DNA from 2 places in the Streptomyces sp. NPDC093111 genome. Region 1 is predicted to be linked to the other one. Evidence: riboswitches for the same ligand, from Rfam matches in the RefSeq annotation. Region 1 holds a riboswitch; the other holds the start of a gene.
The links. Region 1 has a riboswitch for ZMP and ZTP ahead of glyA (serine hydroxymethyltransferase). Riboswitches for the same ligand answer to the same signal wherever they lie in the genome.
Positions count from the first base shown of each region.

Region 1 (10,471 bases):
CGCCGTCCGCGCCTGCGGCGCCCGGGGGTCGATCGCCCGCGGACTCGGCCGGGCCTACGGCGACGCCGCCCAGAACGCCGGCGGCTCCGTCCTCGACATGACCGGCCTCGCCCGGATCCGCGCCATCGACGCCGAGGCCGGACTGGCCGTCTGCGACGCGGGCGTCAGCCTGCACCACCTCATGGAGGTGCTGCTGCCGCTCGGCTGGTTCGTGCCCGTCACCCCCGGCACCCGCTACGTCACCGTCGGCGGGGCGGTCGGCGCCGACATCCACGGCAAGAACCACCACGTCTCCGGCTCCTTCTCCCGCCACGTCGTCTCCCTCGACCTGCTCACCGCCGACGGCCTCGTGCACACCGTCACGCCCGGACAGCCCCTCTTCGACGCGACCGCCGGCGGCATGGGCCTGACCGGGGTGATCCTCTCCGTCACGCTCCGGCTGCTGCCCGTCGCGACCTCGCTGATGGCCGTCGACACCGAACGCGCCACCGACCTCGACGACCTGATGGACCGGCTGAACGCCACCGACCACCTGCACCGCTACTCCGTCGCCTGGATCGACCTGCTCGCCCGCGGCGCCGCGACCGGCCGCGCCGTCCTCACCCGCGGCGACCACGCCCCGTACGACGCCCTGCCGCTCCGGGCCCGCCGCGACCCGCTCGCCTTCCGGCCCGGACAGCTGCCCGGCGCCCCCGCGTACGTCCCCGAGGGGCTGCTCGGCCGGCACACCGTCGGCCTCTTCAACGAGCTCTGGTACCGCAAGGCGCCCCGCCGCTCCACCGGCCGGCTCCAGCGGCTGACCTCCTTCTTCCACCCCCTCGACGGGGTCCCGCACTGGAACCGGGTCTACGGGCGCGGCGGCTTCGTGCAGTACCAGTTCGTCGTCGGGTACGGGCAGGAGGAGACCCTCCGCCGGGTCGTCCAGCGGATCGCCAGCCGCCGCTGCCCGTCCTTCCTCGCCGTCCTGAAACGCTTCGGCGAGTCCGACCCCGGCTGGCTCTCCTTCCCGCTGCCCGGCTGGACCCTGGCCCTCGACATCCCGGCCTCGCTCAGCGGCCTCGGCGCCTTCCTCGACGAGCTCGACGAGCTGGTCGTCGGCGCGGGCGGCCGGGTCTACCTCGCCAAGGACGCACGGCTGCGGCCCGAGCTGCTCGCCGCGATGTACCCGAGGCTCGACGACTTCCGCGAGCTGCGGGCGCGGCTCGACCCCACGGGCGTGTTCGTGTCGGACCTGTCCCGCCGCCTGGGTCTGTGACCCCGCCCCCGTCCGCCCCTGGCTCTTCCCCCGGCTCTTCCCTGTCTCGTCTCTTGTCCTCGTCCCCTACGACTCGTCCCTTGAGGAGCGTGAACGCCATGAAGGACGCCTTCGGCGCCCCGCAGTCCCTGCTCGTTCTCGGCGGCACCTCCGAGATCGGCCTGGCCACCGCGCGCCGGCTGATCGCCCGCCGCACCCGCGTCGTCTGGCTCGCCGGGCGCCCGTCCCCCGCCCTCGCCGCCGCCGCGGACTCGCTGCGCGTGCTCGGCGCCGTGGTGCACACCGTGCCCTTCGACGCGCTCGACACCGAGTCGCACGAGGAACGGCTCGGCAAGCTGTTCACCGAGGGCGACATCGACATGGTGCTGCTCGCCTTCGGCGTCCTCGGCGACCAGGCGCGCGACGAGTCCGACCCGCTGGCCGCCGTACGGGTCGCCCAGACCAACTACACCGGCGCCGTCTCGGCCGGCCTCGTCTGCGCGCAGGCGCTCCAGGCGCAGGGACACGGTTCGCTGGTGGTGCTCTCGTCCGTGGCCGGGGAGCGGGCCCGGCGGGCCAACTTCATCTACGGCTCGTCCAAGGCCGGGCTCGACGCCTTCGCGCAGGGCCTCGGGGACGCGATGCACGGCACCGGGGTGCAGGTGATGGTCGTACGCCCCGGCTTCGTCCGCTCCAAGATGACCGAGGGCCTGGCGGCGGCCCCGCTCGCGACCACGCCCGAGGCGGTCGCGACGGCGATCGAACTGGGACTGCGGCGCCGCTCGGAGACCGTGTGGGTGCCGGGCAGCCTGCGCGTGGTGATGTCGGCGCTGCGGCACGTGCCGCGGGGGGTCTTCCGGCGGCTGCCGGTGTGACGGTCATACGGGGGGGCGGGGGCCGGGGCGCGGTACGGGCCGCGCCACGGGCTCCCGCCCCGGATCAGACCGCCGGGGTCGCCGCCGGGGCCTCGATCGGGCTGCCGCTCTGGGACGGGACCGCCGACACCGTGCGGCCGCTGCCGAACTCGTAGTCGCACAGCTTGCGCCACACGCCGTCCGCGCCCTGCTCGTACAGCGCGAAGGAGCGGCAGACCCACTCCGCCGCGTAGCCGGCGAGCTCCGTGTACGCCCGGTCCATCGCCTCCTCGGAGATGCCGTGGGCGACGGTGACGTGCGGGTGGTACGGGAACTGCAGCTCGCGCGGGACCGGGCCCGACGCGTCGCGGACCAGCTCCTGGAGGCGGTCGCAGGACGGGGTGCCCTCGACCAGCTTGACGAAGACGACCGGGGAGAGCGGGCGGAACGTCCCGGTGCCCTCCAGACGCATCGCGAAGGGCTCGCTGCCGGCCGCGATCCCGGCCAGGTGCGCCGCGATCTCCGGCAGCCGCTCCTCGGCCACCTCGGTCGGCGGGAGCAGGGTGACGTGGGTGGGGATGCCGTGCGCGGCGGGATCCCCGAAGCCCGCGCGCCGCTCCTGAAGGCGGCTGCCGTGAGGCTCCGGGACCGCGATCGAAACGCCGAGCGTTACGGTCCCCACGTCGTTCTCCTCCGTCGTCCGTCGAGCAAATGTGCACGAGTGGTGCAGGCGCCAGTGTGCGGCCTGCACCACCCTCGTGGCCAGGGTCCTAGGACTCAGTGCTTCGCGGGCAGGAAGCCCAGCCGGTCGTAGGCCTGCGCCAGCGTCTCCGCGGCGACGGCGCGGGCCTTCTCCGCGCCCTTGGCCAGGACCGAGTCCAGCGTCTCCGGGTCGTCCAGGTATTCCTGCGTACGGGTCCGGAACGGCGTGACGAAGTCCACCATGACCTCGGCCAGGTCGGTCTTCAGGGCGCCGTACATCTTGCCCTCGTAGCTCTTCTCCAGGTCGGCGACCGACGTGGAGGTGAGCACGGACATGATGGTGAGCAGGTTGGAGACGCCGGCCTTGTGCTCCGGGTCGAAGCGGATCACCGTGTCGGTGTCCGTGACGGCGCTCTTGACCTTCTTCGCCGTCGTCTTCGGGTCGTCGAGCAGGTTGATCAGACCCTTCGGCGTCGACGCCGACTTGCTCATCTTGATCGACGGGTCCTGCAGGTCGTAGATCTTCGCCGTCTCCTTGAGGATGTACGGCGCCGGGATCGTGAACGTCTCGCCGAAGCGCCCGTTGAACCGCTCCGCGAGGTCACGGGTCAGCTCGATGTGCTGGCGCTGGTCCTCGCCGACCGGGACCTGGTGGGCCTGGTAGAGCAGGATGTCCGCGACCTGGAGGATCGGGTACGTAAAGAGGCCGACGCTCGCGTTGCCCGCGCCCTGCTTGGCGGACTTGTCCTTGAACTGCGTCATGCGGGAGGCCTCGCCGAAGCCGGTGAGGCAGTTCATCACCCAGGCGAGCTGCGCGTGCTCGGGCACGTGACTCTGCACGAAGAGCGTGCACCGCTCCGGGTCCAGGCCCGCGGCGAGCAGCTGGGCGGCGGCGAGCCGGGTGTTGGCGCGCAGCGCGGCGGGATCCTGCGGGACCGTGATCGCGTGCAGGTCCACCACCATGTAGAAGGCGTCGTGGGACTCCTGCAGCGCCACCCACTGGCGGACCGCGCCGAGGTAGTTGCCGAGGTGGAACGAGCCGGCGGTGGGCTGGATTCCGGAGAGCACACGAGGACTGTCAGAGGCCATGCCCATCATTCTCTCAGGTGCGCCACCCGGAACCGGACGTGGCATCGGGCCCTGTGAGACGAGGAACACACGTCGCGCGCCGTACGCGGAGCGCGACGACGGCGGCCGCCCCTTCCGGGGCGGCCGCCGTCCGGTGGTCCGTGCCGGGACCGCCGCGGCGCCGAGGCCGCGCGACCAGGCCGGCAGGCCCGGGGCCGGGCCGCCCGACTAGGCCGGCAGGCCCGGGGCCGGGTACGCGGACATCAGGTCGGCGACCTCGGCGCGTACGGACGTCAGGGTGGCCTCGTCGCCCTTGCCCGCCGCGGTGACGGCCCGGTCGATCCACTCCGCGATCCGCGGCATGTGCGAGGTGTCCAGGCCGCGGGAGGTGAGGGAAGGGGTGCCGATGCGGATGCCGGAGGGGTCGAAGGGCTTGCGCGTGTCGTACGGGACGGTGTTGTAGTTCACGACGATGCCCGCCCGGTCCAGGGCCTTCGCCGCGATCTTGCCGGGGACCTCCTTGGGCGTGAGGTCCATCAGGATCAGGTGGTTGTCCGTACCGCCCGAGACCAGGTCGAAGCCGCGGGCCAGCAGCGCCTCGGCGAGCGCCTTGGCGTTGGCGACGACCGCGTGCGCGTAGGTGCGGAAGGAGGGCTGGGCCGCCTCCCGCAGGGCCACCGCGATCGCGGCGGTGGTCTGGTTGTGCGGGCCGCCCTGGAGGCCCGGGAAGACCGCCTTGTCGAGGGCCTTCGCGTGCTCCTCCCGGGACATCAGCATGGCGCCGCGCGGGCCGCGCAGGGTCTTGTGGGTGGTCGTGGAGATCACGTCGGCGTACGGCACCGGGGACGGGTGCGCGCCGCCCGCGATCAGGCCCGCGATGTGGGCGACGTCCGCGACTAGCACCGCGCCGGCCTCCCTCGCGATCTCCCCGAAGGCCGCGAAGTCGATCGTGCGGGGCAGCGCCGTGCCGCCGCAGAAGATCACCTTCGGGCGCTCCTTGAGGGCGAGCTCGCGCACCTGGTCGAAGTCGATCAGCCCGTCCTCGTGGCGTACGCCGTACTGGACGCCCCGGAACCACGTGCCCGTCGCGGAGACGCCCCAGCCGTGGGTCAGGTGGCCGCCCATCGGCAGGGCCATGCCCATCACGGTGTCCCCCGGCCGCGCGAAGGCCAGGTACACGGCGAGGTTCGCCGGCGAGCCCGAGTACGGCTGCACGTTCGCGTGCTCCACGCCGAACAGGGCCTTGGCGCGGTCGACGGCCAGGGTCTCGATCCGGTCGATGTTCTGCTGGCCCTCGTAGTAGCGGCGGCCCGGGTAGCCCTCGCTGTACTTGTTCTGCAGCACCGTCCCGGAGGCTTCCAGGACGGCGGCGGAGACGTAGTTCTCGCTCGGGATGAGGCGCAGGGTCTCCGCCTGGAGGCGTTCCTCCGCGCCGACCAGGGCGGCCAGGTCGGGGTCGGCGGCCGTCAGCGCGGGGTGCCGGGAGGAGGTGGAGGTGGAGGTGGGGGCCGGGGTGGGGGTGGCTGGCGTGGTCATCTTTCGCTCCTGGGTCGGGGGACGGTCCCGGAGCGTCGCGGCTCGCGCGTGCGGCGCCACACGGGACCCGGTCGGTTCCCGTGATGCCCAGGCGGGCGGCACCTCGTGTGGTCTGCCGCGCGAGGCTCCCCCGGGGTCGCTTCCCCGTACGCCAGTCGCCACGCGTGTTTCCAGCCTAGCGGGCGCGCCGTCAGCGCAGGTTTCCCCGTCCGGCATGCGAGCGACGATAAGAAAAGGGAGCCACACCCGCCCCTGGCCGCAGGACGATCGGAGATCCCGTGTCGAGAACGCAAGACGAGATCGCAGCCGCGGACGCGCACAGCGCCCACAACTACCACCCCCTGCCCGTGGTCGTCGCCTCCGCCGAAGGCGCGTGGCTGACCGATGTCGAGGGGCGCCGCTACCTCGACATGCTCGCCGGGTACTCGGCCCTCAACTTCGGGCACGGCAACCCACGCCTCCTGGACGCGGCGCGGGCGCAGCTGGACCGGTTGACGCTCACCTCGCGGGCCTTCCACCACGACCGGTTCGGCGCGTTCTGCACGCGGCTGGCCGCGCTGTGCGGCAAGGACGCGGTGCTGCCGATGAACACCGGCGCCGAGGCCGTCGAGACGGCGGTGAAGACGGCCCGGAAGTGGGGGTACGAGGTGAAGGGCGTGCCGGACGGGCACGCGAAGATCGTCGTCGCGGGGAACAACTTCCACGGGCGCACCACGACGATCGTCAGCTTCTCCACGGACCACGAGGCCCGGGACCACTTCGGGCCGTACACGCCGGGGTTCGAGATCGTCCCGTACGGGGACCTCACCGCCCTGGAGGCGGCGGTCACCGAGAACACGGTGGCGGTCCTGCTGGAGCCGATCCAGGGCGAGGCCGGGGTGCTCGTCCCGCCGGCCGGGTACCTGCGCGGGGTGCGGGAGCTGACGGCCCGGCGGAACGTGCTGTTCATGGCCGACGAGATCCAGTCCGGCCTCGGCCGGACCGGGCGGACCTTCGCGTGCGAGCACGAGGGCGTCGTGCCGGACGTCTACATCCTCGGCAAGGCGCTCGGGGGCGGCGTGGTGCCCGTCTCGGCGGTCGTCGCCGACCGGGACGTGCTCGGGGTGTTCCGGCCGGGTGAGCACGGGTCGACCTTCGGCGGCAACCCGCTGGCCTGCGCGGTGGCCCTTGAGGTCATCGCCATGCTGGAGACCGGCGAGTACCAGCAGCGGGCCACCGAGCTCGGCGAGCACCTGCACGCGGAGCTCGGGCTGCTCGTGGGCGGCGGCGCGGTGGAGACGGTGCGCGGGCGCGGGCTCTGGGCCGGGGTCGACATCGTGGCCTCCCGGGGTACCGGGCGGGAGATCTCCGAGCGGCTGATGGGGCGGGGGGTGCTCGTCAAGGACACCCACGGGTCGACCATTCGGATCGCTCCGCCGCTGGTGATCAGCAAGGAGGATCTGGACTGGGGGCTTCAGCAGTTGCGGGAGGTGCTCGCCGGGGGGTGAGTGGCGGGGGGGGTGGGGGGTGGGGGGTGGGGGGTGAGTGGACGGACTCTCTGTTCGCCGGGGGCCGGGGCCTCCGGGTGGGGGTGTCCGGACTGCGACCTTCACTTCGCTGCGCTCGTTACGGGCGCCGCCACGTCCGGACACCCCCACCCTCCGGCCCCGGCCCCCTCCCGCCGTCGTCGTCGGATCCCCTTTTGGTGCAACTCCCGGCATTGACACCCCAGTTGGTCTAGGCCAATGATTTCGCCATGTCCAGACCTCGTCTGAGCCGTGCCCTGCGTGGTGCGCTCGCCGCGCTCGTTCCCCTCGCGCTCTTCGGCGGCCTCGGCGGCTCCCCCGCCCAGGCCGCCCCGCTCGCGGGCTGGCCCGAGCCCGTCCCGGTCGTCTCCCACGTGGAGACCCGTGATCCCGTCGTCTTCATCACCATCGACGACGGCTGGTACCACGACCCCGCCGCCGCGAAGCTGCTGCTCGACCGGCGGGTGCCCGCGTCCCTCTTCCTGCTGCCGGGCGCCTACTCGTACGACTCCGGCTACTTCCACACCCTGCTCGACCAGGGGCGGTCCCGCGTCGAGAACCACACCGTCAACCATCCCGACCTCACCACCCTCGACGCCGCCGGGCAGAAGGCCGAGGTCTGCGGGGCGCGCGACCAGCACCTCGCCCAGTTCGGGGACGGGCCGCGGCTGCTGCGTCCGCCGTACGGGGTGTACGACGCCACCACCCGGACCACCGCCCGCGCCTGCGGCGCCAAGGCCGTCGTGACCTGGACGTACGACCTGACCACCTGGGGCCAGTGGACGCCGCCCACCCCCCGACTGAAGGCCGGCGACATCATCCTGCTGCACTTCAACGAGACGCTGGAGGAGGATCTGCGGCGGGCCCTGGACCTCGCCGACGCCGCCGGACTCCAGCCCGCGCCGTTGCGGGACTACGTCGCCGAGTAGGGCTCCGTCAGGGGGTCCTGAAGAATCACGTGCGGGACGAAGCGGGCGTACTCGTCCGTGATCAGGCCCGACGACTCGCGGATTCCCAGGCCCGCCGACGCGTCGCCCACCGTCCACGCGCCGAGCACCACCCGGTTGCCGTCGAAGTCCGGCAGCGGGGCCAGCTCCTGGTAGCAGCAGGGTTCGTCCCGTACGACGGGCGCCTCGCCCGGCCGGTGGACGGTGACGCCGGCGCCCTCGCGGCCCAGCAGCGGCTTGGCCACGTAGCCGGTGGCGGCGGCGAGTTCGCGGGGGCCGTCGAGGTAGGCGGGCAGCAGGTTGGGGTGGCCCGGGTGGAGCTCCCACAGGATCGCGAGGAGGGCCTTGTTGGAGAGCAGCATCTTCCACGCCGGCTCGATCCAGCAGGTGCTGCCGGTGCCCCCGCCGTTGTCCAGCGTGTCGAGGACGTGCGGGCCGAACCGGTCCGTGGCCAGCCACTCCCACGGATAGAGCTTGAAGCAGGCGCGGATGAAACGCAGCCGGTCGTCGACGAAGCGGCCCGAGATCCGGTCCCAGCCGATCCGCTCGACCGAGAGCGCCGCCGTGTCGAGGCCCGCCTGCTGGGCGGTCTCGCGCAGGTACGCGACCGTCATCAGGTCCTCGCCGAGCTCGTCGCCGTCGGTGTGCACGAAGTGCACCGGGCTGCCCGGGGGAAGCAGGTGCGCCTGGCTCCGCCACGCCTCGACGAGGCGTTCGTGGAGGGAGTTCCACTGGTCGGCGCCGGGGAAGCGCTCCTCCATCCAGAACCACTGCGGGCTCGCCGCCTCCACCAGGGAGGTCGGGGTGTCGGCGTTGTACTCCAGCATCTTCGCCGGGCCCGTGCCGTCGTAGCGGAGGTCGAACCTGCCGTAGATGGTGGGGAGTTCGGCCCGGCGGCGCCAGGACTCGGCGACCAGCCCGGCGAGCCGCGGGTCGGTGATGCCGAGTTCGGCGAACCGGTCCCGCGCCACGATGTGCGCCGCCGCGGCCAGGCACATCGCGTGCAGCTCCTCGACGACCTCCTCCAGCGCCTCCACCTCGGGCAGGCTGAAGGAGTAGTAGGCGCTCTCGTCCCAGTACGGGCGGAGCGAGTCGTCCGGGTAGCGGGTCAGGGGGTAGATCAGACCCTGTTCCTCGACGGTCCGCTGCCAGTCGGGGCGGGGCTCGACGCGATGGCGTTCCACGCCGGGATCAGCCGCCGCCGGAGCCGGAGTGGTGGCCGCCGAAGCCGCCCGAGTCGACGGCCGCCCGGTCGAAGCTGCCGCCGCTCACCTTGCCGCTGCTGACCGCGCCGCCGTAGTAGTAGCGGCCCGTGGACGTGGTGCTGCCGTTGCCGGAGCCGCCGCCGGATTCGCACTTGTAGTCCGGCAGCTCCTTGTACGTCACCGGGTCGATGCAGCGGCGGTCCGGCTCCGAACCGCACGCCGTCAGGGTCGCCGCCAGCACGCTCACGCCGCCGAGTATCACCGTGCCCGACCTCAGCCTGCGCATGGCCCGTCCTCCCCTGCTCTCCCCGATGTCTGTTGCGATCGCACAGTGTAGGCCCGGCCGGTGCGGCCCTCCGCTCCCGCTCGCACTAGAGTCCCTTTCGTGCTTCTTGGGATGGTGTGTGCGCTCGGATCCGCGCTCTGCTTCGGGGCCGCGTCGGTACTTCAGGCGCTCGGCGCCCGGGCCGCCGAGCCCGGCACGGGCGGCGGCGTCGACGTGACGCTGCTGTGGCGGGCCCTGCGCCAGTGGCGGTACGTGGCCGGGCTCGGCCTGGACGGCCTCGGCTTCGTCCTCCAGATCGTCGCCCTGCGGACCCTGCCGATCTACGCGGTGGGGGCCTCGCTCGCGGCCAGCCTCGCCGTGACGGCGGTGATCGCCTCCCGCGTGCTGAACGTACGGCTGCGGCGGATCGAGTGGACGGCGGTCGGCGTGGTCTGCCTCGGGCTCGCCATGCTGGCCCTCGCGTCCGGGCGCGAAGGGCACGACGGGACCGACTCGGCGACCCTCCAATGGGGGCTGCTCGTCGCCGCCTTCGCCGTCCTCGCCGTCGGCGCGGCCGCGGGGCGGCTGCCGGAGCGGCCCCGCGCCCTCACCCTGGGCCTCGCGGCCGGCTTCGGCTTCGGCGTCGTCGAGGTCGCGGTCCGGCTGATCGACTCGGTCGACCTCACCAACCCGGCGCTGTACGCGCTGCTCGTCGGCGGCGGGGCGGCGTTCCTGCTGCTGACCTCCGCGCTGCACCGCGGGTCGGTGACCACCGCGACGGCGGGACTGGTGCTCGGCGAGACCATCGGGCCCGCGCTGGTGGGCGTCGTGTGGCTCGGGGACCAGACCCGCGAGGGCTACGGCTGGCTCGCCGTCCTCGGCTTCGCCGTCGCGATCGCCGGCTCCCTCACCCTGGCCCGCTTCGGCGAGGCCCCGGCCGCACCGGAGGCCGCGCCCGAAGCGGTGGGATGAGCCGGGAGCGGTGGCGTGAGCCGTCGTGCGACCCGTAGAGCGCTACGGCAGCACCCTGCACAGCGCCTCCAGCGCTCCCGTCCACCCGCTGTCCGTCGGTGTCCCGTAGCCCACGATCAGCGCGTCGGCCGTCGGCGGCGTGTCCGGGTGGCGGAAGCGGTTGATGCCCTGGAGGGCGAGGCC
Region 1 covers NZ_JBFBNW010000008.1:233,637-244,107, forward strand. Annotated here, with positions in the region: gene AB0Q96_RS16180 (FAD-binding oxidoreductase) at 1-1,255, shown strand, start outside; gene AB0Q96_RS16185 (decaprenylphospho-beta-D-erythro-pentofuranosid-2-ulose 2-reductase) at 1,354-2,109, shown strand; gene AB0Q96_RS16190 (2'-5' RNA ligase family protein) at 2,174-2,770, opposite strand; gene trpS (tryptophan--tRNA ligase) at 2,866-3,879, opposite strand; gene glyA (serine hydroxymethyltransferase) at 4,087-5,394, opposite strand; ZMP/ZTP riboswitch at 5,473-5,563, opposite strand; gene rocD (ornithine--oxo-acid transaminase) at 5,673-6,881, shown strand; gene AB0Q96_RS16210 (polysaccharide deacetylase family protein) at 7,130-7,828, shown strand; gene AB0Q96_RS16215 (glutathionylspermidine synthase family protein) at 7,813-9,030, opposite strand; gene AB0Q96_RS16220 (hypothetical protein) at 9,038-9,337, opposite strand; gene AB0Q96_RS16225 (hypothetical protein) at 9,449-10,288, shown strand; gene AB0Q96_RS16230 (PLP-dependent aminotransferase family protein) at 10,331-10,471, opposite strand, start outside.

Region 2 (10,471 bases), on a different contig from region 1:
GCGCGGAGCGGGGCACCGACCTCGTGCAGGTGGCCGAGTGCCTCGCGGTACGAGGCGACGAAGCCGGTCTCCGTGTACGGGATGCCGACCTCGGCGCAGTGCGCGCGCACCGCGTTCTGGGCAAGGCGCAGGTGCGGGCGCGGCATGCTGGGGAACAGGTGGTGCTCGATCTGGTAGTTGAGACCGCCGAGGAACCAGTCGGTGAGCGCCCCGCCGCGGATGTTGCGCGAGGTCAGCACCTGGCGGCGCAGGTGCCCCCAGGAGTCGCCGTCCGGGTGGGCGTTCGGCATCTCCATGCCCTTGTGGTTCGGGGCGAAGGCCATCCCCAGGTGCACGCCGAGGAGCATCTGGTGGATCAGCGCGAAGGCGAGGGCCTGGAGCGGGCTCAGCAGGGTCAGCAGCAGCGCCGCGTATCCGGCGAGGTGGGCGAGGAGCAGGCCGCCTTCGACGAGACGCTCACGGCGGGTGCGGTAGGGGCCGTCCTGGGCGAGCAGCGCCTGGACTCCGTACACCTTGAGGGCGATGCCCTCCAGGGTGGTCAGCGGGAAGAACATCCAGGCCTGGTGGCGGGTGAGCCAGCCGCGCAGGCCCGTGCGTCCGCCGGTCTGGTGCGCGGCGAAGACGAGGATGTCGGCGGCGACGTCCGGGTCCTTGTCCAGGTGGTTGGGGTTGGCGTGGTGGCGGTTGTGCTTGTCGTTCCACCACTCGCGGCTCATGCCGAGGAGCAGGTTGGCGTGGACGAGCTGGATGACCCGTCCGAGCCCGCGCCGGTCGGTGATCTGGGAATGGCCGGCGTCGTGGCCGACGAAGGCCACACGGGCGGAGAGCAGCGCGAGCGGCACCGCGAGGAGCAGTGCCCACCAGGACGGGCCGATGAGCGCGAGGCCGGTGACGACGGCGGCGATGCCGAGCAGGTTGACCGCGATGCCCCGGGCGTACCAGCCGGGCCGGCGTTCGAGCAGCCCCTGCTCCTTGATGGTGCGCAGCAGGGGGGCGAACTCGCTTCCGCCGCCCCCGCCCTGACGGCGGGCGGGGCGCGGGTCGGGTGCCGCGAGGGGTGCGGCGAGCGTCGCGGTGGCCTGGGACATGACGGGCTCCGGGGTCCTTGGAAGGGGTCGCCGCGCGGGGTCGTGGCGGCCACTCGAAACCTACGGATCGGTGATCGGTCCGGGCCATGGCGTCACCACCCGGGCCGGTTCGGGGGGCGCCCCTGGGGTGAGGGTGGGGCCTTCCCCACCACGGCGCGCCGGGGTGATCCAGATCACGGTGTCGATCGACGCGTGAGGGTGGCGCGTTCAGGTACCCTCGGCCGCTCGACCCACCAGTAGTCAAATTTGAGGAATGCGTTGTCGCTGCCGCTCTCGCCGTCGTCCTCGTCCTCGTCTCCGTCATCCTCGTCCTCGTCTCCGTCGCCTCTGTCCCCGGCTCCCTCGTCCCCCGATGAACTGGGCCGCTGTTCCGCCGTCTTCCTCCCCTCCGACCCCCCTCGCGCGGGGCGGATCGCGTTCTGGGGACCGGAGTTCCGACCCCCGGCGGACGCCGCCGCCACCGAACTGACCGTCCTCGACGACGACGTGCTGCCGCGGACCGTGCCCGCGCTGTTCCTGCCCGTACGGGAGGCCCTGCCCGTGCTCGTCCGGGCGCGGTCCGCCGAGGACGCCTCGCCCGCGGCCGCGTTCTGGGGCGCGGCGGCCCTGTTCTCCCTCGGCCTGGTCGCCCGGGGCCTGCTGTTGCCCGGGCTCACCTCCACCGACCGCGACGCGTGGCGGGCCGGGCCGTTGGGCCCCGAGGAGCTGGCCGCGCTGCGCGACCTCGCGGCCTCCATGCCGCCGGCCGCCCACGCCGTACCGCTGGCGGCCGGCGCGGAGGACGAGCCGCTGCTTCTCCCCGAACAGGAGGGCCTGCTGCGGGCGTTCGCCGACGCCGTCGCCGACGTGCTGCCGCGTACCCCGGCCGCGCCCCTGGCGGCGGGCGGCCCCGCCTTCGCCGCCGACGAGAGCCACGAGCCGCAGGAGCTCCCGCGGCAGCGCGGCTGGGCGGCGGACGTGGCGGCGGGTCATGACGCGGGCGTACGCCTGTCGCTGCGGCTGGAGTTGGTGGGTGCGGAGGCGGCCGACCGGTCCGCCGAGCTCTCGGGAACCGTGGAGCCCGCCGAGACCGGGACCGGCGTCGCCTCCCCCGGCCCCGCCTTCCGCGCCGTCCTCCAGATGCACTCGGTCGCCGACCCCACCCTGGTCGCGGACGCGGCCGAGGTGTGGGCAGGGGTGTCCCCGGCGGGTGCCGCCCTCGGGCCCCGGGCCCGGATGGACGCCCTGCTCGCGCTGCGCCGGGCGGCGCGCGCCTGGCCCGCGCTCTCTCCGCTGCTCTCGGCGGCCGTCCCCGACGCGGTCGACCTCGCCGACGAGGAGATCGCGGAGCTCCTGGGTCCCGCGGCCCGCGCGCTGGCCGCCACGGGTGTCCGCGTCCACTGGCCGCGCGAGCTCGCGAACCGGCTCACCGCCCGCGCCGTCATCGGCCCGCCGGGCACGCACGCAGGAGACGAACAAGCCCCCGGCACGGGTCACTTCGACGACTCCGGCGAGCCGCGCGACGGGCGCGGCGCGCGCGACCGGGGGGACGCCCTGCCCTCGTTCCTGTCCGCCGACGCCCTGCTCTCCTTCGACTGGCGCTTCGCCGTCGGCGACCAGGAGCTCACGCGTGCCGAGCTCGACCGGATCGCCGAGGCGGGCAGGCCGCTCGTACGGCTCCGGGACCAGTGGGTGCTCGTCGACCCCGAGGAGCTGCGGCGGGCCCGTACGTACCAGGACCACAAGCTCACCCCGGTCGACGCGCTGGGCGCCGTGCTCACCGGCACCACCGAGGTCGACGGGCGCCGGGTCGAGGTCGAGGCGACCGGCTGGGTGGAGCGGCTGCGGGCCCGGCTCGCCGAACCGGAGGGCGACGCCCAGGAGATCGCCCAGCCCGCCGCGCTCGCCGCCACCCTGCGCGACTACCAGCTGCGCGGCCTCGGCTGGCTGCACCGGATGACCTCGCTCGGACTCGGCTGCTGCCTCGCCGACGACATGGGCCTGGGCAAGACGATCACCCTGATCGCCCTCCACCTGCACCGGCAGACCGACCCGGATTCCGCCGGTCCCACCCTGGTGGTCTGCCCGACCTCGCTGATGGGCAACTGGCAGCGCGAGATCGAGAAGTTCGCCCCCGGCACGCCGGTGCGCCGCTTCCACGGCCCGGCGCGCGACCTGGACGCCCTCGCCGACGGCGAGTTCGTCCTCACCACGTACGGCACGATGCGGCTCGACGCGCCGCGACTCGCCGAGCGGGCGTGGGGCCTGGTCGTGGCGGACGAGGCCCAGCACGTCAAGAACCCGTACTCGGCGACCGCCCGCGCGCTGCGCACCGTCCCGGGCGCGGCGAGGGTGGCGCTGTCCGGCACGCCGGTGGAGAACAACCTCTCCGAGCTGTGGGCGATCCTCGACTGGACGACGCCGGGGCTGCTCGGCGGGCTCGGCGCGTTCCGTACGCGCTACGCCTCGGCCGTCGAGGGCGGCCGTGATCCGGCGGCGGCCGAGCGTCTCGCCTCGCTCGTGCGGCCCTTCCTGCTGCGGCGCCGCAAGTCGGATCCGGGGATCGCCCCCGAACTGCCGCCGAAGACGGAGACCGACCGGGCCGTGGCGTTGACGAAGGAGCAGGCGGGTCTCTACGAGGCCGTGGTCCGCGAGACGCTGGCCGCGATCGCCGAGGCCGACGGGATGGAGCGGCGCGGCCTGGTGGTCAAGCTGCTCACCGGCCTCAAGCAGATCTGCAACCACCCGGCGCAGTACCTGAAGGAGGAAAGCCCCCGGGTGGAGGGCCGTTCGGGCAAGCTGGAACTGCTCGACGAGCTCCTCGACACCATCCTCGCGGAGGGGGCGAGCGTCCTCGTCTTCACCCAGTACGTGCAGATGGCGCGGCTCCTGGAAGCGCACCTCGCCGGGCGTGGCGTGCCCACCCGGTTCCTGCACGGCGGCACGCCGGTCGCCGAGCGGGAGGCGATGGTCGAGCGCTTCCAGGCCGGCGAGGTCCCGGTCTTCCTGCTGTCGTTGAAGGCGGCGGGCACCGGGCTCAACCTGACCCGGGCCGAACATGTCGTGCACTACGACCGGTGGTGGAACCCCGCGGTGGAGGCACAGGCCACGGACCGCGCCTACCGGATCGGGCAGACCCGGCCGGTGCAGGTGCACCGGCTGATCGCCGAAGGCACGATCGAGGACCGGATCGCGGAGATGCTGGAGCGCAAGCGCGAGCTGGCGGACGCCGTGCTCGGCGGCGGCGAGGCGGCCCTGACGGAACTGACGGACGCGGAGCTCGCGGAGCTGGTGCGGCTGCGCGGGGAGGACGGACGATGAGCGAGTACGGGACCGAGGACGAGCGGACCTTCGCGGCGCTGCCGCCGGTGCGGGGCTCGGTGTTCGCCCGGACCTGGTGGGGCCGGGCCTGGCTGCAGGCGCTGGAGGACACGGCGCTCGACGGACAGCAGCTGAAGCAGGGGCGGCGACACGCCCGGGCGGGGGCGGTGGGTGCGGTGTCGGTCCGGCCGGGCCGGATCACGGCCGTGGTGCAGGACCGCGACGGCACGGCCTACCGGAGCGACGTGCTGCTCCAGGAGCTGTCCGAGGCGGAGTGGGACCGGCTGCTCGACCTCGCGGCGGACAGCGCGGGCCACATCGCGGCCCTGCTCGACCGGGAGCTGCCCCCGCACCTGGTCGAGGACGCGGCGGCGGCCGGGCTCGAACTGATGCCGGGCGTCGGCGACTTGGAGCCGGAGTGCGGCTGCGAGGCGTGGGACCACTGCCCGCACACGGCGGCGCTGTGCTACCAGGTGGCGCGGCTGCTCGACGAGGATCCGTTCGTGCTCCTGTTGATGCGCGGGCGCGGGGAGCGGGCCCTGATCGACGCGCTGCACGAGCGCAGCGCGGCACGCGCCGCCGGTGCCGAGGGGCCCCAGGGCGCTGCCGTGCCGGGGGCGTCCGGCGGGTCCGCCGCCTCGGGCGGGTCGGCTGCGGTGGACGCGGGCGGCCGGTCCGGCGGGTCGCCCACGACCGGCGTGTCGGCGGAGGAGGCGTTCGCGGCCGGGGGCATCCTGCCGCCGCTTCCCGACCCGCCGGTCCCGCCCGCCGCGCCGGGTGAACCGCCGTCGCTCGACACCGAGGACGGCCCTGAGCCCGGGATCGACCCGGCGGCGCTGGAGTTCCTGGCGGCGGACGCCGCGGCCAGGGCCCTGCGGATGCTGACCGGTGCCGTCGACGAGGCCCGGCTCTCGCCGTCCGAGGACGCGGTGCGGCTGGCCGCGGGCGACCCCGTGTCGCGGATCGCGGCGCGACTCGCCGAGGGCTCCGGGCGCGGGCGGGCCGAGCTCGACCTGGCGGTGCGCGCGTGGCGGTTCGGCGGCGCGGCGGCGCTGGAGGTCCTGGAGGAACACCGGGTCCCGGCTCCCGAGGCGCTGGCACGGGCGGGGGCGCAGCTCGCGGAGGCATGGGAGGACGGCGAGCGGCCCCAGCTGAGGCCCGTCGGCGCCGCCCGCTGGACGGTCGCCGGGGCGGACGCCCAGCTGCGGCTGGGGGTCGACGGCCGCTGGTGGCCGTACCGCAAGGAGCACGGCCGCTGGAGCCCGGCGGGACCGGCGGAGCAGGACCCGGCGGCGGCGCTCGCGGCCGTGGCGGCGGCGCCCTGACGGGGGCCGCCGCCGGGCGGTGTCACTGGAGCGGCGCGGTCAGCTTCCGGCCCGAGCCGGAGGGGGCGGCGAGGCTGCAGACGGCGGTGTCGTCGCCGAGCAGGTAGCTGGTGCGGTACGGGTACTGGACGAAGGTCGTCCAGCGGGTCCCGAGCGGCTGGTCCGCGGCCTTGCGGCGGAGCAGCCCCCGGCACAGGTCGGCGGCGGCGTCCCGTACCGCGCCGTCGTCTGCGTACCTGCCGGTGAGCCGCAGCCGGGCGACGACCTCGGCGTCGTGCGGCGTGTCGCAGGTGCGTCGCACGACGGTGCCCGGCGCGTCGCGGTCGATGTCGAAGCATTCGCCGACCCGCAGCCGCTCGTACGAGGTGCCCGAGGGCGCCGTCGAGCGGCGCGGCGTGGTCCGTGTCGGCGCGGGCGTCCGGCCGGTCGCCGTGGGCGTGGCGGCGGAGCCGGAGCCGCTGGGTGACGAGGAGGCCGTGCGGACCTGGCGGGGCTTCGCCGATCGGGTCGCCGCCGCCGTGCGCGTCGGCAGGGGCGAGGGGCTCTCGCCCTGGGCGGAGGGGTGCTGACCGGGCGTGTCGTACGGCGTGTCGGCACGCCCGCCGGCGGGTCCGGCGTCCGGGGGCGGCGCCGTGTCCGCGCCGGCGCGCGCGGAGCCGACGGCGCGGGGCGCGCGGGCGTCGGTGCCGCCGCGCGCGGTCAGGGCGACGGAGAGGAGCAGGACCGCGGCGAGCGCCGCGACGAGCAGAACGCCGGCGCCCGGCCGTCGAGGGTCCCGGGCGCCGCGGGACGGGGGTGCCGTCGGCGGGTGGAGCATAGGGAACAGGTTCACCTGGCATCGCCCATGTGGCGAGCGATATCCGGGACTTGGGCTCCGCTCGTACAGAACCGTGACAATCCCGCTGCTGGGGCGAGACCCTGATCACGCCCCCGAGGCGGGCGGCACGGACGGCGGCGACCGGCGGTCAGGGGGCGGCGTCAACGGACACCCCACCGCAAACCGGGACAGCCACCCGGACCGCCGCCACCCGGACCGTCGCCGCCTCGAACCGTCGCCGCCTCGAACGGCCGCTGTTCGAACCGCCGCCGGCACCGGTGCCGGCACCGGCAGCGCCACCGGCACCTCGAACGGCCTCGGCCCCCGCTCCGTACAAGTCAGAGCCCGAGCTGGCGCTCGGCCCCCTCGACGGTCTGGGCGAGCAGGACGGCGATGGTCATCGGGCCGACACCGCCGGGCACGGGCGTGATGAGAGAGGCCCGCTCGGCGGCGCTCGCGAAATCGACGTCGCCGACGTTGCCCGGGTTGTAGCCGGCGTCGATCACGACGGCGCCCGGCTTGATGTCCTCGCCCTTGATGAAGTTCGGCTTGCCGACGGCGGCGACGAGGATGTCGGCCTCGCGGATCGCCGCGGAGAGGTCCGTGGTGCGGGAGTGGCAGTAGGTGACGGTGGCGTCGCGGCCGAGGAGCAGCAGACCGGCCGGCTTGCCGAGGATGGCGCTTCGGCCGACGACGACGGCCCGCTTGCCGCTGAGCTCGACCTCGTACGCGTCGAGCAGGCGCATGATGCCGCCGGGGGTGCAGGAGACGAAGCCGGGCAGGCCGAAGCCCATGGCGGCGAAGGAGGCCATGGTGACGCCGTCGACGTCCTTCTCCGGGGCGATGGCCTCGAAGGCGGCGCGCTCGTCGATGCGCGGGCCGACGGGGTGCTGGAGCAGGATGCCGTGGACCTCGGGGTCCACGGAGAGGGCGGTGATCGCCGCGACCAGCTCTTCGGTGGTGGTCTCGGCGGGCAGCTCGACGTGCTTGGAGCGGATTCCGGCCTTCGCGCACCGGTTCTGCTTCATCTTGACGTACGTGACGGAGGCCGGGTCGGCGCCGACGAGGACGGTGGCCAGACAGGGGGTGACGCCGGTGCGGCGGGTGATCTCGGCGGCGCGGACGGCGGTCTCCTCGACCGTGCGGCGGGCGAGCGCGGTGCCGTCCATGAGGCGGGCGGTGCTGGTGGACATGGGCCACTCCTGGGCGTCGACGATGACCGGTGGATGCCCAGGCGCGCGACCGCGACACGACCGCGCCGGTGAGCGCGTCCGCCGGGCCGCTCCCCGGTGGTGATCCACCTCAAGCGCCAGTCACGGCCCGGCACCACTGTACGTGACGGTCCGCGTGACGGGTACCGGACAGGGGGCATATGCGAGGTGACGCGGACGCTTGTCGGCGCCTCGCGCGCGCACGACGATGGCGAGGACGATGACGTCCACGAGGCGAACGGCCAAGCCGGGGAGGCCGAGTTGAGCGGTGCGGTGACGAGTACGGCGGGGGCGGCCGGGGCGGGCCCCGGGGCCGTGCGCCGGGCGCACGAGGCGTTCACCGCCGGGGGGCCGCTCGGTGTCCCGCCGGTGCGGCCGCTGGTCGCCGAGTCGTGGCGGCGCTCGGTGCGGGCGCGGGTGAGCCCGGACGGCGCGGCGCGGGTCGAGCTCGACGAGGAGCAGCTGGCGGGGCACCGGGAGGAGCATCCGCTGGCGGCGGCGATGCCGGTGATCCGTGAGCTGATGGGGGCGTACGCGCGGGACGGCGAGCATCTGATCGCGGTCTGTGACGCGGCGGGACGGATGCTGTGGGTGGAGGGGCACCCTGAGACGCTCCGGAGTGCGCGCCGGATGAACTTCGTGCCGGGGGCGCGCTGGTCGGAGACGGCGGCTGGGACCAACGCGCCGGGGACGGCGCTCGCCGTGGACCGGCCGGTGCAGGTGTGCGCGGCGGAGCACTTCCAGCGCCCGGCGCAGGCGTGGACGTGCGCGGCGGCGCCGGTGCACGACCCGCGCAGCGGGCGGCTCCTGGGCGCGGTGGACATCACGGGCGGGGACGGGCTCGCGCATCCGCACAGCCTGGCGTTCGTGCAGGCGGTGGCGCGGGCGGCGGAGTCGCAGCTGGCGCTCCTGTCCCCCGCCCCGGCCGGGGCGCGGCCACGGCTCTCGGCGCTGGGCAGGGACGAGGCGCTGTGGCAGTCGGCGGGGCGGCGGCTGCGGCTGACCCGGAGGCACAGCGAGATCCTGACGGTGCTGGCCCACCGGCCGGAGGGGGTGGGCGGTGACGAACTGCTGACGCTGCTCTACGAGGACGAGTCGGTGACCCCGGTGACCTTGCGGGCGGAGATGTCGCGGCTTCGGGGGCTGCTCGGTGCGGAGCTGCTGGCGTCTCGCCCGTACCGGCTGACCGGGAAGGTCGACGCGGACTTCCTGACGGTGGACCGGCGGCTCGCCTCGGGGGCGGTGGCGACGGCGCTCGGGGAGTACGCGGGGCCGCTGCTGCCCGGTTCGCGGGCCCCGGGGGTGGTGCGGCTCCGGGACCGGCTGGCCGGGCGGCTGCGGGCGGCGCTGGTGGACCGGGCCGATCCGGGGCTGCTCGCGGACTGGGCGTACAGCGCCTGGGGCGAGGACGACGTGGCGGTGTGGCGGGCGCTCGCCGCGGCCGTACCGACGGCGCAGGCTCCGGCCGTACGGGCGCGGCTGACCGCGCTGGACGCCGAACTGTCGGCGGGCGCAACGGGGTTGCAACGTCGGACCGCGCAGACTCGCCGCTGAGCACAGCCGGCCAGGGACGGCCGGCGCGGTACGAGGAGGCCCAGCCCATGACCCGTTACGCCGCACCCGGCACCGAGGGTTCGATCATGTCGTACGAGCCCCGCTACGACCACTGGATCGGCGGTGAGTACGTCGCCCCGGCGCGCGGCCGGTACTTCGAGAACCCGAGCCCGGTCGACGGCAAGGCGTTCACGGAGGTGGCCCGCGGTACGGCCGAGGACGTGGAACGCGCGCTGGACGCGGCGCACGCGGCGGCGCCGGGCTGGGGCCGCACCGCACCGGCGGAGCGCGCCCAGGTGCTGCTGCGGATCGCGGACCGGATGGAGGCGAACCTGGAGGCGCTGGCCGTCGCGGAGAGCTGGGAGAACGGCAAGCCGGTGCGCGAGACGCTGGCGGCGGACATCCCCCTCGCCATCGACCACTTCCGCTACTTCGCGGGAGCGCTGCGCGCCCAGGAGGGCGCGCTGAGCGAGCTCGACGAGGACACCGTGGCGTACCACTACCACGAGCCGCTGGGCGTGGTCGCGCAGATCATCCCGTGGAACTTCCCGGTCCTGATGGCGGTGTGGAAGCTGGCCCCCGCGCTCGCGGCGGGCAACGCGGTCGTCCTCAAGCCGGCCGAACAGACCCCGGTCTCCATCCACTTCTGGCTGAGCCTGGTCGCCGACCTGCTGCCGCCGGGCGTCCTGAACGTCGTCAACGGCTTCGGCGAGGAGGCGGGCAAGCCCCTGGCGTCCTCCCCCAGGGTCGCGAAGATCGCCTTCACGGGCGAGACGTCGACCGGCCGGCTGATCATGCAGTACGCGGCGGAGAACCTGAAGCCGGTCAGCCTGGAGCTGGGCGGCAAGTCGCCGAACATCTTCTTCGACGACGTGTGGTCGGCGGACGACGACTTCCGCGACAAGGCCCTCGAAGGCTTCACGATGTTCGCCCTCAACCAGGGCGAGGTCTGCACCTGCCCGTCCCGCGCCCTGATCCAGCGCGGTCACTACCGCGAGTTCCTGGAAGCGGCCGTGGCCCGCACGGAACAGATCCTTCCCGGGCACCCCCTGGACACGGCGACGATGATCGGCGCCCAGGCGTCCGCCGACCAGCTCCAGAAGATCCTCTCGTACCTGGAGATCGGCCAGCAGGAGGGCGCGAAGATCCTGACAGGTGGTCAGCGCCTCTCGTACG
Region 2 covers NZ_JBFBNW010000033.1:6,787-17,257, reverse strand. Annotated here, with positions in the region: gene AB0Q96_RS36740 (acyl-CoA desaturase) at 1-1,088, opposite strand, end outside; gene AB0Q96_RS36735 (DEAD/DEAH box helicase) at 1,416-4,388, shown strand; gene AB0Q96_RS36730 (SWF or SNF family helicase) at 4,385-5,713, shown strand; gene AB0Q96_RS36725 (hypothetical protein) at 5,736-6,530, opposite strand; gene AB0Q96_RS36720 (tetrahydrofolate dehydrogenase/cyclohydrolase catalytic domain-containing protein) at 6,869-7,723, opposite strand; ZMP/ZTP riboswitch at 7,752-7,857, opposite strand; gene AB0Q96_RS36715 (GAF domain-containing protein) at 8,015-9,295, shown strand; gene AB0Q96_RS36710 (aldehyde dehydrogenase family protein) at 9,343-10,471, shown strand, end outside.
Region 2: it holds a riboswitch for ZMP and ZTP, as region 1 does, so the genes downstream of both, AB0Q96_RS36720 (tetrahydrofolate dehydrogenase/cyclohydrolase catalytic domain-containing protein) here and glyA (serine hydroxymethyltransferase) in region 1, are expected to answer to the same signal.